3 regions of the Corynebacterium comes genome follow, and region 1 is predicted to be linked to each of the others. Evidence: riboswitches for the same ligand, from Rfam matches in the RefSeq annotation. Region 1 holds a riboswitch; each other region holds the start of a gene.
What was found. Region 1 has a riboswitch for thiamine pyrophosphate ahead of CETAM_RS06495 (bifunctional hydroxymethylpyrimidine kinase/phosphomethylpyrimidine kinase). Riboswitches for the same ligand answer to the same signal wherever they lie in the genome.

Region 2: another riboswitch for thiamine pyrophosphate. It lies ahead of CETAM_RS10645 (3-oxoacyl-ACP reductase); the one in region 1 lies ahead of CETAM_RS06495 (bifunctional hydroxymethylpyrimidine kinase/phosphomethylpyrimidine kinase).
Region 3: another riboswitch for thiamine pyrophosphate. It lies ahead of CETAM_RS04810 (ECF transporter S component); the one in region 1 lies ahead of CETAM_RS06495 (bifunctional hydroxymethylpyrimidine kinase/phosphomethylpyrimidine kinase).

What each region holds. Positions count from the first base shown of each region.
Region 1 covers NZ_CP046453.1:1,343,230-1,346,494, forward strand. Annotated here, with positions in the region: gene CETAM_RS06490 (TIGR01777 family oxidoreductase) at 1-529, shown strand, start outside; partial or broken gene CETAM_RS06495 (bifunctional hydroxymethylpyrimidine kinase/phosphomethylpyrimidine kinase) at 551-2,077, opposite strand; TPP riboswitch at 2,066-2,165, opposite strand; gene pflA (pyruvate formate-lyase-activating protein) at 2,174-3,037, opposite strand; partial or broken gene grcA2 (autonomous glycyl radical cofactor GrcA2) at 3,037-3,265, opposite strand, start outside.
Region 2 covers NZ_CP046453.1:2,221,324-2,224,588, reverse strand. Annotated here, with positions in the region: gene CETAM_RS10655 (MsnO8 family LLM class oxidoreductase) at 1-672, shown strand, start outside; gene CETAM_RS10650 (SDR family oxidoreductase) at 662-1,546, opposite strand; TPP riboswitch at 1,630-1,726, shown strand; gene CETAM_RS10645 (3-oxoacyl-ACP reductase) at 1,783-2,559, shown strand; gene CETAM_RS10640 (LLM class flavin-dependent oxidoreductase) at 2,565-3,265, shown strand, end outside.
Region 3 covers NZ_CP046453.1:975,234-978,498, reverse strand. Annotated here, with positions in the region: gene CETAM_RS04815 (ABC transporter ATP-binding protein) at 1-949, opposite strand, end outside; gene CETAM_RS04810 (ECF transporter S component) at 949-1,539, opposite strand; TPP riboswitch at 1,530-1,647, opposite strand; gene CETAM_RS04805 (DUF2218 domain-containing protein) at 1,656-2,015, opposite strand; gene CETAM_RS04800 (2-dehydropantoate 2-reductase) at 2,025-2,912, opposite strand; gene CETAM_RS04795 (DUF808 domain-containing protein) at 2,993-3,265, shown strand, end outside.

The DNA of each region.
Region 1 (3,265 bases):
GGCCACCCTCACAGAAGCCAGCGGCGCAGGTGAAGGCTTCCTCGCCCAGCTCTGTGTCGACTGGGAGGAGGAGGCCCTCAAAGCCGGCCCCCGGGCGAAGGTGGCGCTGCTGCGCACGGCGTCCCTGCTGCACCCGGAGGCGGTGCTCAAGCCACTGATTCCCCTCACCCGATTCGGTCTCAGCGGCCCCCTGGGCACCAGCCGCCAGATCTGGCCGTGGATCTCCCTGGAGGATGAGGTCAGGGCGATCCGCCACATCATCGACCACCGCATCACCGGGCCGGTCAACCTCAGCGGACCGACCCCGGCCAGCGCCCGCGACATCGGCCGGCACCTCGCGCAGCGCCTGCGCCGCCCCTACCTGCTCCCCGCACCGAAGTGGGCGCTGCGCCTGGTCCTCGGCCGTGACGCCGCTGAGTCCCTGCTGCTGGCCGACGCGACGGTGGAGCCGAAGGTGCTCACGGACTCCGGTTTCCAGTTCACAGCCCCGACCGCGGGCTCAGCCATCGATGACGCGCTCGGGCACTGACGCCGCGCCGACCCGTGCCTGCTACCAGGCGCGGTCGGCCTGGGCGAAGAACTCCCGCTCGTAGACGCAGGCGTTGAGGTAGGTCGCCATCGCCTGCTCACGCTCGGCGGGGGAGGCTGACGCAAGGGCACGCTCGGTGCGGGCGATGGCGCCACGCGCTCCCGTGATGAACTCCTCGCCGGCATAGGTCTTGAGCCACGCGTGGTACGGGTGCTCCGGGTGGTTGTCCTTCATCAGCTCGAAACCGATCTCCGCGTAGAGCCAGTAGCAGGGCAGCACCGCGGCGGCCCCCACGGCGTAGGGCTCCACGGCACAGGAGGCGACGAGGAAATTGGTGTAGGCCAGCGTGACGGGGGAGGGGGCGGTGACCGTGACGCCGTTGGCGCCCAGCCAGTCGCGGTGAAGCTGCGCTTCCCCGGCGAGCACCCCCATCGCGCCCTCTGACCAGCCGATCTGCCCCTCCTGGTCGGTGGCGTTCGCCGAGAGCAGTGCCAGCGCGCGGGAGTACCGGTTGAGGTACTGGGCGTCCTGGTCGAGGTAGAAGGCGAAGTCGCGGGGGCGCAGCGTGCCGCTGCGGAGCTCACGGATGAACGTCAGGTCCATGATCTCGCCCCAGACCTCACCGGTGGCCTCCCACATCGCCTGCGTGTGGGGTCCGGCCGGGACAAGGTGCGGGGAGGGTGCGGGGAGGGTCGGCAGGGGGCCGGTCAGGTGCGGCCACGGGGTGGTGTCTGCGGCAGCTTCGAGACGGCGCGTCCGATGGAAGTGGTCGACCGGACCGTGACCGCTGCCCACGTCGAGGGCGTCGGCGTTGCTGATCGAATCATGAAGCCAGCGGGTCGACCACTCCAGCGCCTCATTGACCGGCTCACCAGAGGCGATGCGGGTGGCCAGGGCGGCGGACAGCGAACAGCCGGTGCCGTGGGTGTTCTTTGTGTCCACCCGCCGAGTGGGCACGTGGTGGACGGTACCGTCCGGGTGGACGACGGCATTGTCGGCCGCGGAACCGGTCAGATGCCCACCCTTGACGATGACCACCGTGTCCGTGTCCCCGGCCAGCCCGGCAGCCTGGGCGATGGCCTCGTCCAGATCGGCGGCCATCGTGGTGTCGCAGAGCACGGCCAGCTCGCGCAGATTGGGGGTGATCACGTCGACGTGGCGGATGAGGTCGCGGACACCGGCTTCCGCGTCCTCGTCGAGCAGGCGGTCACCGGAGCTGGCCACCATGACCGGATCCAGGATGACGTGGGGGACCGGGTGAGCGGCCAGCGTCTCGGCGACGACGGCGACGGTCTCCACGTCCCCGAGCATGCCGATCTTCACCGCATCCACGGTGACGTCATCGAAGACGCAGGCGAGCTGCTCGCGGAGAAACTCGTGGGGCGGGGTGTGCACGGAGCGGACCCCGTGGGTGTTCTGTGCCACCAGTGCGGTGACGGCGGCCATGCCGAAACCCCCGGCGGCGGCGATGGACTTCAGGTCCGCCTGGATGCCGGCACCTCCGGTCGGGTCGGTGCCGGCAATGGACAGAACGCGTGGCTGAGTCACGACAATCCCTTCGCTAGTTCTAGCTAGAGCAGGTTCCATGGGTATGTTCTCAGCACAGCCCTGCAGCCGTGCACCCCAATGTCGTGGACGACCCTATCAGTAAGTGACGATCCCCCGATCGAGGAAAACCTGGCGGGTCGCCGCCAGCGACTCCGGCGTCGGGGGCTCCGCGTCCTCCAGGTGGTAGGGGATACCCAGCTCACGCCACTTGTCCGCACCCATGTTGTGGAAGGGGAGCACCTCGACCCGCTCGACGTTGGGCCAGCGGGCGACGATGTCGGCCACCTGAGCCACGTTCTCCGGATCATCGGTCAATCCCGGGACCAGCACGAAGCGCACCCACACCGCCTTGCCCAGGGCGGCCAGCCGGTCGCCGAAGTCGATCGTCGGCTGCAGGGACCGGCCGGTGACCGTGCGGTAGGTGGCCTCGTTGCCGGACTTGACGTCGAGAAGCACGAGGTCGATGTTCGCCAGGTCCTCCTCCGTCAGGCGGGCGCCGAGAAAGCCGGAGGTGTCGATCGCCGTGTGGATCCCCGCCTGGTGAACCGAGGCGAGCACCCGTCGGGTGAAGGCGAGCTGGAAGAGCGGCTCGCCGCCGGAGATCGTCAGGCCGCCACCCGTGGCCCGGAAGACGCGCTGGTAGCGCCTGACGCGCTTGACCACGTCCTCCACGCGCTCGAGGGTGCCGGAGCGCATCTCCATCGTGTCGGGGTTGTGGCAGTACCGGCAGCGCAGCGGGCAACCCGTGAGGAAGAGGGTCATCCGGGTGCCGGGTCCGTCGACCGCGGTGACCATCTCCCAGGAGTGCACGAGGGCGACGTCGCCGGTGACGCGGGCGTCGAGAAGCTCCGGCCGGGTGAGGTCCCCGGCGGTGCCGCCGAGGCCCGCGGCCACCCCACGGACCTTCTCACCCACCGACGGGGTGAGGCTAACCTCGCCGGTGACACCGTCCCGGGCCACTACGCTCCCTGGTGGAAGGTACGGGAGATGACGTCCCGCTGCTGCTCCCTGGTCAACTTGACGAAGTTCACCGCGTAGCCGGACACCCGGACAGTCAGGTTGGGGTAGTTCCCGGGATTGGCCATCGCGTCCTCGAGCGTGGACTTGTCCAGGACGTTGATGTTGGCGTGGTACAGGCCCGATTCCATGTTGTGGGCGGAGCGGGAGGCCTTCATGTCGGCCATGCGC
Region 2 (3,265 bases), 880 kb from region 1:
GCGCGTGTCGACGCCGGCATCGGCTCATCTCTCGGCTTCACCGCTCCCGTCCGCGCCGCGCTTCGCCAGGGGGATGTGGCGGAACTGAAGAAGAGATACCCCGCTGACCTGCGCGAACTCATCAGCTATCTGCGTGGCGACGCCGCCGTCACCGCCCGCCCGGCCAACGAGGGCGCCACTCCCGTGTTCCTTCTCGCGGGTTTCCGCTCGGTGCTCCTGGCCGCCGAACTCGGGCTCGGGGTGATCCTCGGCGGCCCCAACCAGGTCGACGCCGCCAGGCTCTACCGGGAGAACTTCCGTCCCGGGCTCATCGGCGCCCCGCACGTCATCCTCTCCGGCAATGTCGCCGTCGCGGACACGGGGGAGGCTGCCCGCGACCTGCTCATCCCCGAGGCGTGGGCGCAGGCGAAGGCGCGTTCCACCGGCTCCTTCGACAGCCTGCGGCCGCTTTCGGAGCTCGACGAGTCGACGCTCAGCGCCCGGGAACGCCGCCGGATCGGGGAGTTGCTGGACACCGGCATCCACGGCACGCCCGCGCAGGTCGCCGCCCGCCTCCGGCCGCTTCTCCGCGCCACCGGCGCGCAGGAGATCCTCATCACCGGTGGCATGAGCGACCTCGCGGGCCGTGCGCGTTCCGAGGAGCTGCTCGCGGAGCTGGCCGCTAGGGCGTAGGCGTGCCGCCGGTGACTCCGAGGGTCTCGCCCATGACGTAGGAGGCTTCATCGGAGGCGAGGAACACGAACGCGCCAGCCAGCTCGGCGGGCTGTCCCGCGCGGCCGAGCGGTGAGTGCTGGCCGAAACCCTCGATCTTGTCCTGCGGCTGGCCGTGGCTGGGCTGCAGGGGAGTCCACACCGGGCCCGGGGCGACGGCGTTGACCCGGATGCCCTCCGGTGCGAGCTGCACCGCCAGCCCCTTGGCGAGATTGTTCATCGCCGCCTTGGTCATGGCGTAGTCGAGCAGGTGGGGGGAGGGTTGGTACGCCTGGATCGAGGAGGTGAAGATGATGGCGGAGCCGGGCTTGAGGTGTGGCAGGGCCGCCTTGGTCACCCGGTAGGAGCTGTAGATGTTGGACTTCATGGTGGCGTCGAAATCATCGTCCGGGATGTTCCTGATCCCGTCGTGCCAGATCTGGCGGGAGGCGTTGTTGACCAGGATGTCCAGGCCGCCGAAGGTCTCGACGGTCTTCTCCACGATCTCCTCGCAGTGCTTCAGCTCCTGCAGGTCCCCGGGAAGTGCCAGGGCCTGCTGGCCGGCGTCCTCGATGGCCCTGATGATCTTCTCCGCGTCGGGCTCCTCCTCGGGGAGGTAGGCGATGGCGACGTCCGCGCCCTCCCGGGCGTAGGCGATGGCCACGGCGGCGCCGATGCCGGAGTCGCCGCCGGTGATCAACGCCTTCCTGCCCTGGAGGCGACCGCTGCCCCGGTAGGTCTCCAGACCCAGGTCGGCCTGGGGGTCGAGCTTGGCGTCCAGGCCCGGGTGGGGCTGGGTCTGTTTCGGCGGGTCGATCTTCGGATGGAGGGTGCGGGGGTCGTTGAGGGCGGCCATGGTCACTCCTATAAGGTCTCGACGATGTGTGACCCAGGTTACCGGATGGGGTGGCGTGCGTCGCCCCCCTGCTAGCGTTGGTGCCGCGTGACACGGGGTGCCGCCTGCTGGCAGCTGAGAACATACCCGTCGAACCTGATCCAGTTAATGCTGGCGAAGGGATTGTCCACTGTCCTTGAAGGACTCCTTGAAGGACCCGGAAATACTTTCGCCCTTTCCTTGAGAAAGGCGTCTACATGACCACCACTGCACCAGCGATATCCGAGCAGATCGTGCTCGTCACCGGCGGGGCCCGCGGCCTCGGCCGGGCAATATCTGAGGCGTTCCTGCGCGAGGGCGCGAAGGTCGTCGTCAACTACTTCTCCAGCGGGGAGGCGGCCGCGGCACTCGTCGGGGAGTATCCCGGCCGGGCGGTCGCCATCCGGGCGGACGTCCGTGACCGTGCGCAGGTCGATGCGCTGTACGTGCAGGCCAGGGAGTTTTTCGACGCCCCCGTCACCACCGTGGTCAACAACGCCCTGGTGGACTTCTCCTTCGACGGCGATGCCCGCCCCAAGGCCGAGGAGATCACCTACGGGCGTTTCCAGGATCAGTTCGCCGGCGCGATCCAGGGTGCCCTCAACGTCATCCAGGCCGCGCTGCCCGGTTTCGATGAGTTCGGTTCGGGACGTGTGATCACGATCGGCACCAACCTCTTCCAGTACCCGGTGGTCCCGTACCACGACTACACCGCGGCGAAGGCCGCGCTGCTCTCCCTGACGCGCACCTTCGCCGCGGATCTGGGGCCGCGGGGTGTCACGGTGAACATGCTCTCGGGCGGGTTGCTGCGCACCACCGATGCCAGTGCGGCCACCCCGGACGAGGTCTTCGACCTCATCGCGGCCTCCACTCCGCTGCAGTCGGTGACCACGCCCGCCGAGTTCGCCGACGCGATCCTGTTCTTCGCCTCCCCGTGGGCACGTTCCGTCACCGGCCAGAACCTGGTCGTCGACGGTGGACTGGTGAAGGACTAGAAGCCGTGCACATCAATCTCTTCGCCTTCGCAGCAGGTCACCACACCTCCGCGTGGCGGGCCCCTGACTCATCCTCGGGCAGGCTCGGCGACATCACCTACTGGGAGCACCTCGCCCGGGTGGCTGAGCGGGGCCGCCTCGACGCCGTCTTCCTTGCCGACGGCCAGTCCGCCGACCTCGACGGCGTCGGGTCCGGCCCGCTGTGGTTCCTGGAACCGGTGACCACCCTGACGGCGCTGGCCCGCGCGACCGAACGCATCGGCCTGGTGACGACCATCTCCGCCTCCTTCTGGTCGCCCTTCCACGCCGCGCGCATGCTGGCCAGCCTCGACCACATCTCGGGAGGCCGCGCCGGGATCAACGTGGTGACCTCGATGAATGACTCCGAGGCGCGTAACCACGGTATGCCCGCGCTGCCGCCGCACGCCGAGCGTTATGCCCGCGCGGAGGAGTTCATCTCCGTGATCAACCGCCTGTGGGACTCGTTCCCCTCTGCGGCGGTGCTCGACGATGCTTCCACGCGGTGGGGTGATTCCGCCCGCTTGTCGACGCTCGATCACTCCGGGGACTTCTTCGCGGTCGCCGGTCCGCTCAACATCCCGGCGCCACCCCAGGGGCGTCCGGTGCTCTTCCAGGCCGGGGCCTCGGATCCAGGCCGAAACCTGGCGGCGAGACATGCCGAAGGCGTCTACGCCGTCGCCTGGGA
Region 3 (3,265 bases), 370 kb from region 1:
AGCCGACGCGTTGCGCGAGCTGCCGCGAGGTCCACTTGTGGGGCGGTGCCTTCAGTCCCCGGCGCAGATCCCCGGAGTACTCCAGCGTCCCGCCGGTCGGCTCCAACAGTCCGGCCAGCGTCAGCGTCAACGTGGATTTGCCGGATCCGTTCGGTCCCGTGATCACGCTCGAGGCACCCGCCGGCAGGTCCAGAGTGCGAGGCGGGCCCCAGATGGTCTGCAGGTCCCGGGCCCGGACCATGGTCGGAGTCCCGGGGCTCACTCCCCGCGCGGCGGGCAGCACCGGCGGACGGGGCAGGTCCGCGACGGTGATCTCCTGCAGCCCGTCCGCCCCCAGGTGGAGGAAGCGGTCCATCATGGGCGCCCAGAGCCGCGGGCGGTGTTCGACCACGAGCAGGGTTGCACCGGTTTCCGCGGCGACCGTGGTCACCGCGTCAACGACCTCGCGTTGCCCCGCCGGGTCGAGGTTGGCGGTCGGCTCGTCGAGCAGGATGAGCTCGGCCCCCATGGCGATGACGCCCGCCAGGGCAAGTCGCTGCTTCTGCCCGCCGGACAGATGCCGCGTGGGGTGATCGAGCGGGAGATCCAGTCCGACCAGGGCCAGGGCGCGGCGCACCCGCGGCCAGATCTCCTCCCGGGGGACCCTCAGGTTCTCGCAGCCGAAGGCGACGTCGTCGCCCACACGCGAGGCGATGACCTGGGAGTCCGGGTCCTGCAGGACCATGCCCACGGTGCCGCCGACCTCAAGCGTGCCTGTCCGCTCGCCGTCCTCCTCATCCCCCAGCAACCCGGCCAGAGCCGCCAGGAGGGTGGACTTCCCTGCGCCGGAGTCACCGGTGAGCAGGACCTTCTCGCCACGCTCCAGGCGCAGGGAGATGTTCTCGATCGCGGGGTCGATTCTGGAGGCGTGCCGCCAGCCGAGGCCGCGGGCCTCGACGAGTGCTGTCATCACACGCGCTTTCGGCCTACCGCGAAGCGGTCCAGTGCACCTGTCGCGGCCAGGGCCTTGACCAGCCAGTGGCCGAGGAATCCTGCGAGAATGGCGCCGGAGATGATCAGGCAGGTCAGGTAGATCGAGTTGAAGGCCAGCGACTTGGCCAGGTTCGCGCTGGTGAAAAGCTCGAGAACGAAAGCTGACACAGCGGCTCCGGCGCCCGCCAGCATGGCCACGGGGAGAGTGAAGCGTCGGTAGGCGAAGGCCGCGAAAACCAGCTCAGCCCCCAGCCCCTGGGCGATCCCTGAGTACAGCGTCTCAATGCCCCACTGGTTGCCCAGCAGCGCGGAGACGATCGCCGCGAGCAGTTCCACGAACAGTGCGGCACCCGGCTTACGGATCACCAGTCCACCGATGACGCCGCCGATCAGCCAGATGCCGACGGCCAGACCACCGAAGCCCGGGGTCAGGGCGTCCATGGCGGTGAACCAGGCGTAGCCGATGGAGTTCCACACCCAGAAGATCAGGCCGCAGGCCACTCCCAGGACAGAGGCGATGATGATGTCGATGACGCGCCATGACGAGCGCGCCCGTGAAGTATTCACAATAATCTCCCTAGCGCCGGTACTAACCGGATCAGGTTCGACGGTTCGCCCAATCTGTGTTGGAGGCGTCTCAGCCCGGAATCGCACCGGGTACCCGTGACTGGATGTTTGCGGACTTATTCTAACCCTTCGGGTTTCTCGTCCAGATCAGCCACCCAGCGGGTACCTTCCTGTCCCCCGCTCCGCTTCCACAGAACCTGCAGTCCGGTCCCCGCGGCGATCTCCACCAGCCCGCCGCCGATCATGGCCTCGAACTGATCGAGTTCCTCGGCCGGACACTCCAGCTGCATCAGCAGGACGCCGTCCCCGGCTATCAGGTCCACTTCGCCCTCCCGCTCCCGGGTGAACGCCAGGTGAGCGCGCCCCTGCTCGCTGTCCCAGTCCGTGTGTGCGGTCTGCGCGAACCGGTTGACCAGCAAGCGTGCGTAACGCCCCGGGCGGTCGCACCTGACCCGGGCTGTGGATGAAGCAGTCATGCCCTCACGCTACCCCAGCACGCCAAATACCAGGTCATGCAGTCGAACGTCGACGTCATGCCGGGCGGCGAGCCGGCAGATGGCCCCCACCTGGGCGTCCAGCTCGTGCCGCGTGTCCGGCCTGCCCGCCGCCAGGTCACGGTGCATGGAGCTGGTCGCGCCGGCCGGCATGCGGTCGGCGAAATCCAGGGTGCGCTCCACCGCATCCGCGGACAGGGGCACCCCGGTGGCCAGGGCGGTGGCGTGCACCTCACGCATGAGCGCCCGGAGCGTCGGGCGGAGGCGGGTGCGCAGCTCACCGAGCGTGCTTCCGGACAGGGCCCCGAGTGCCCCGGTCGTGGTCACGTACATCGCCTTCTCCCAGACGTCGACGAAGATGTCTTCGCGGACGGTCGCCTCAATACCCGCCCCCCTCAACGCCGCGGCGAACTCATCGACCGTGTGGTTCGGGCTGCCGTCCCACGTTCCGAAGTCATAGGAGATGGGTCCGCCGTGAAACTCGACTTCGCCCGGGCCGGTGTGGTGGAAATAACCGCGTACCACGCCGGGCAGGGTGCGATCAGTGCCCACTACGTCGGCTACCCGCGAGGGAACCTCGACGGAGTTCTGGGTGACGGCGACCAGGGCGGCGTCCGGAAGCCCCTCGAGCAGTGCCGCGACGTCCGTCCCGGTGGTCGCCTTCACCGCCAGCAGCACCACGTCCGGCTCATCGGCCTCACTGAGCTTTCCGACGGCGCGCACCGCCACCGGAGCCTCCCCGTTGAGGCGCAGCCCTTCCGAACGCAGGACCCGGAGGGTGCCGCCACGTGCGACGAACACGACGTCATGGCCCGCACGGACCAGATTCCCGCCGAACCAGCCTCCGACCGCCCCGACCCCGATGACCGCAATCTTCATGGGACCAGACTACGCGCACACCCGGTGCAGCCGGACTACACTGCATCTAGTTCACACCCGCAGACAGAAAGGTGGGAATCATGGCCGGTGGCCTGATCGCCCTGCTCGACGACGTGGCCCTCATCGCCAGAGCGGCCGCCGCCAGTGTCGACGACGTCGCCGCCGCCGCCGGCAAGACCTCCGTCAAGGCCGCCGGCGTGGTGGTCGATGACGCAGCGGTGACCCCCCGTTTCGTCACCGGCATTTCCCCCGCGCGGGAGCTGCCGATGATCTGGCGGATCACCAAGGGCTCGTTGATCAACAAGCTCGTCATCATCCTGCCTATCGCGCTGTTCCTGTCGTGGATCGCCCCC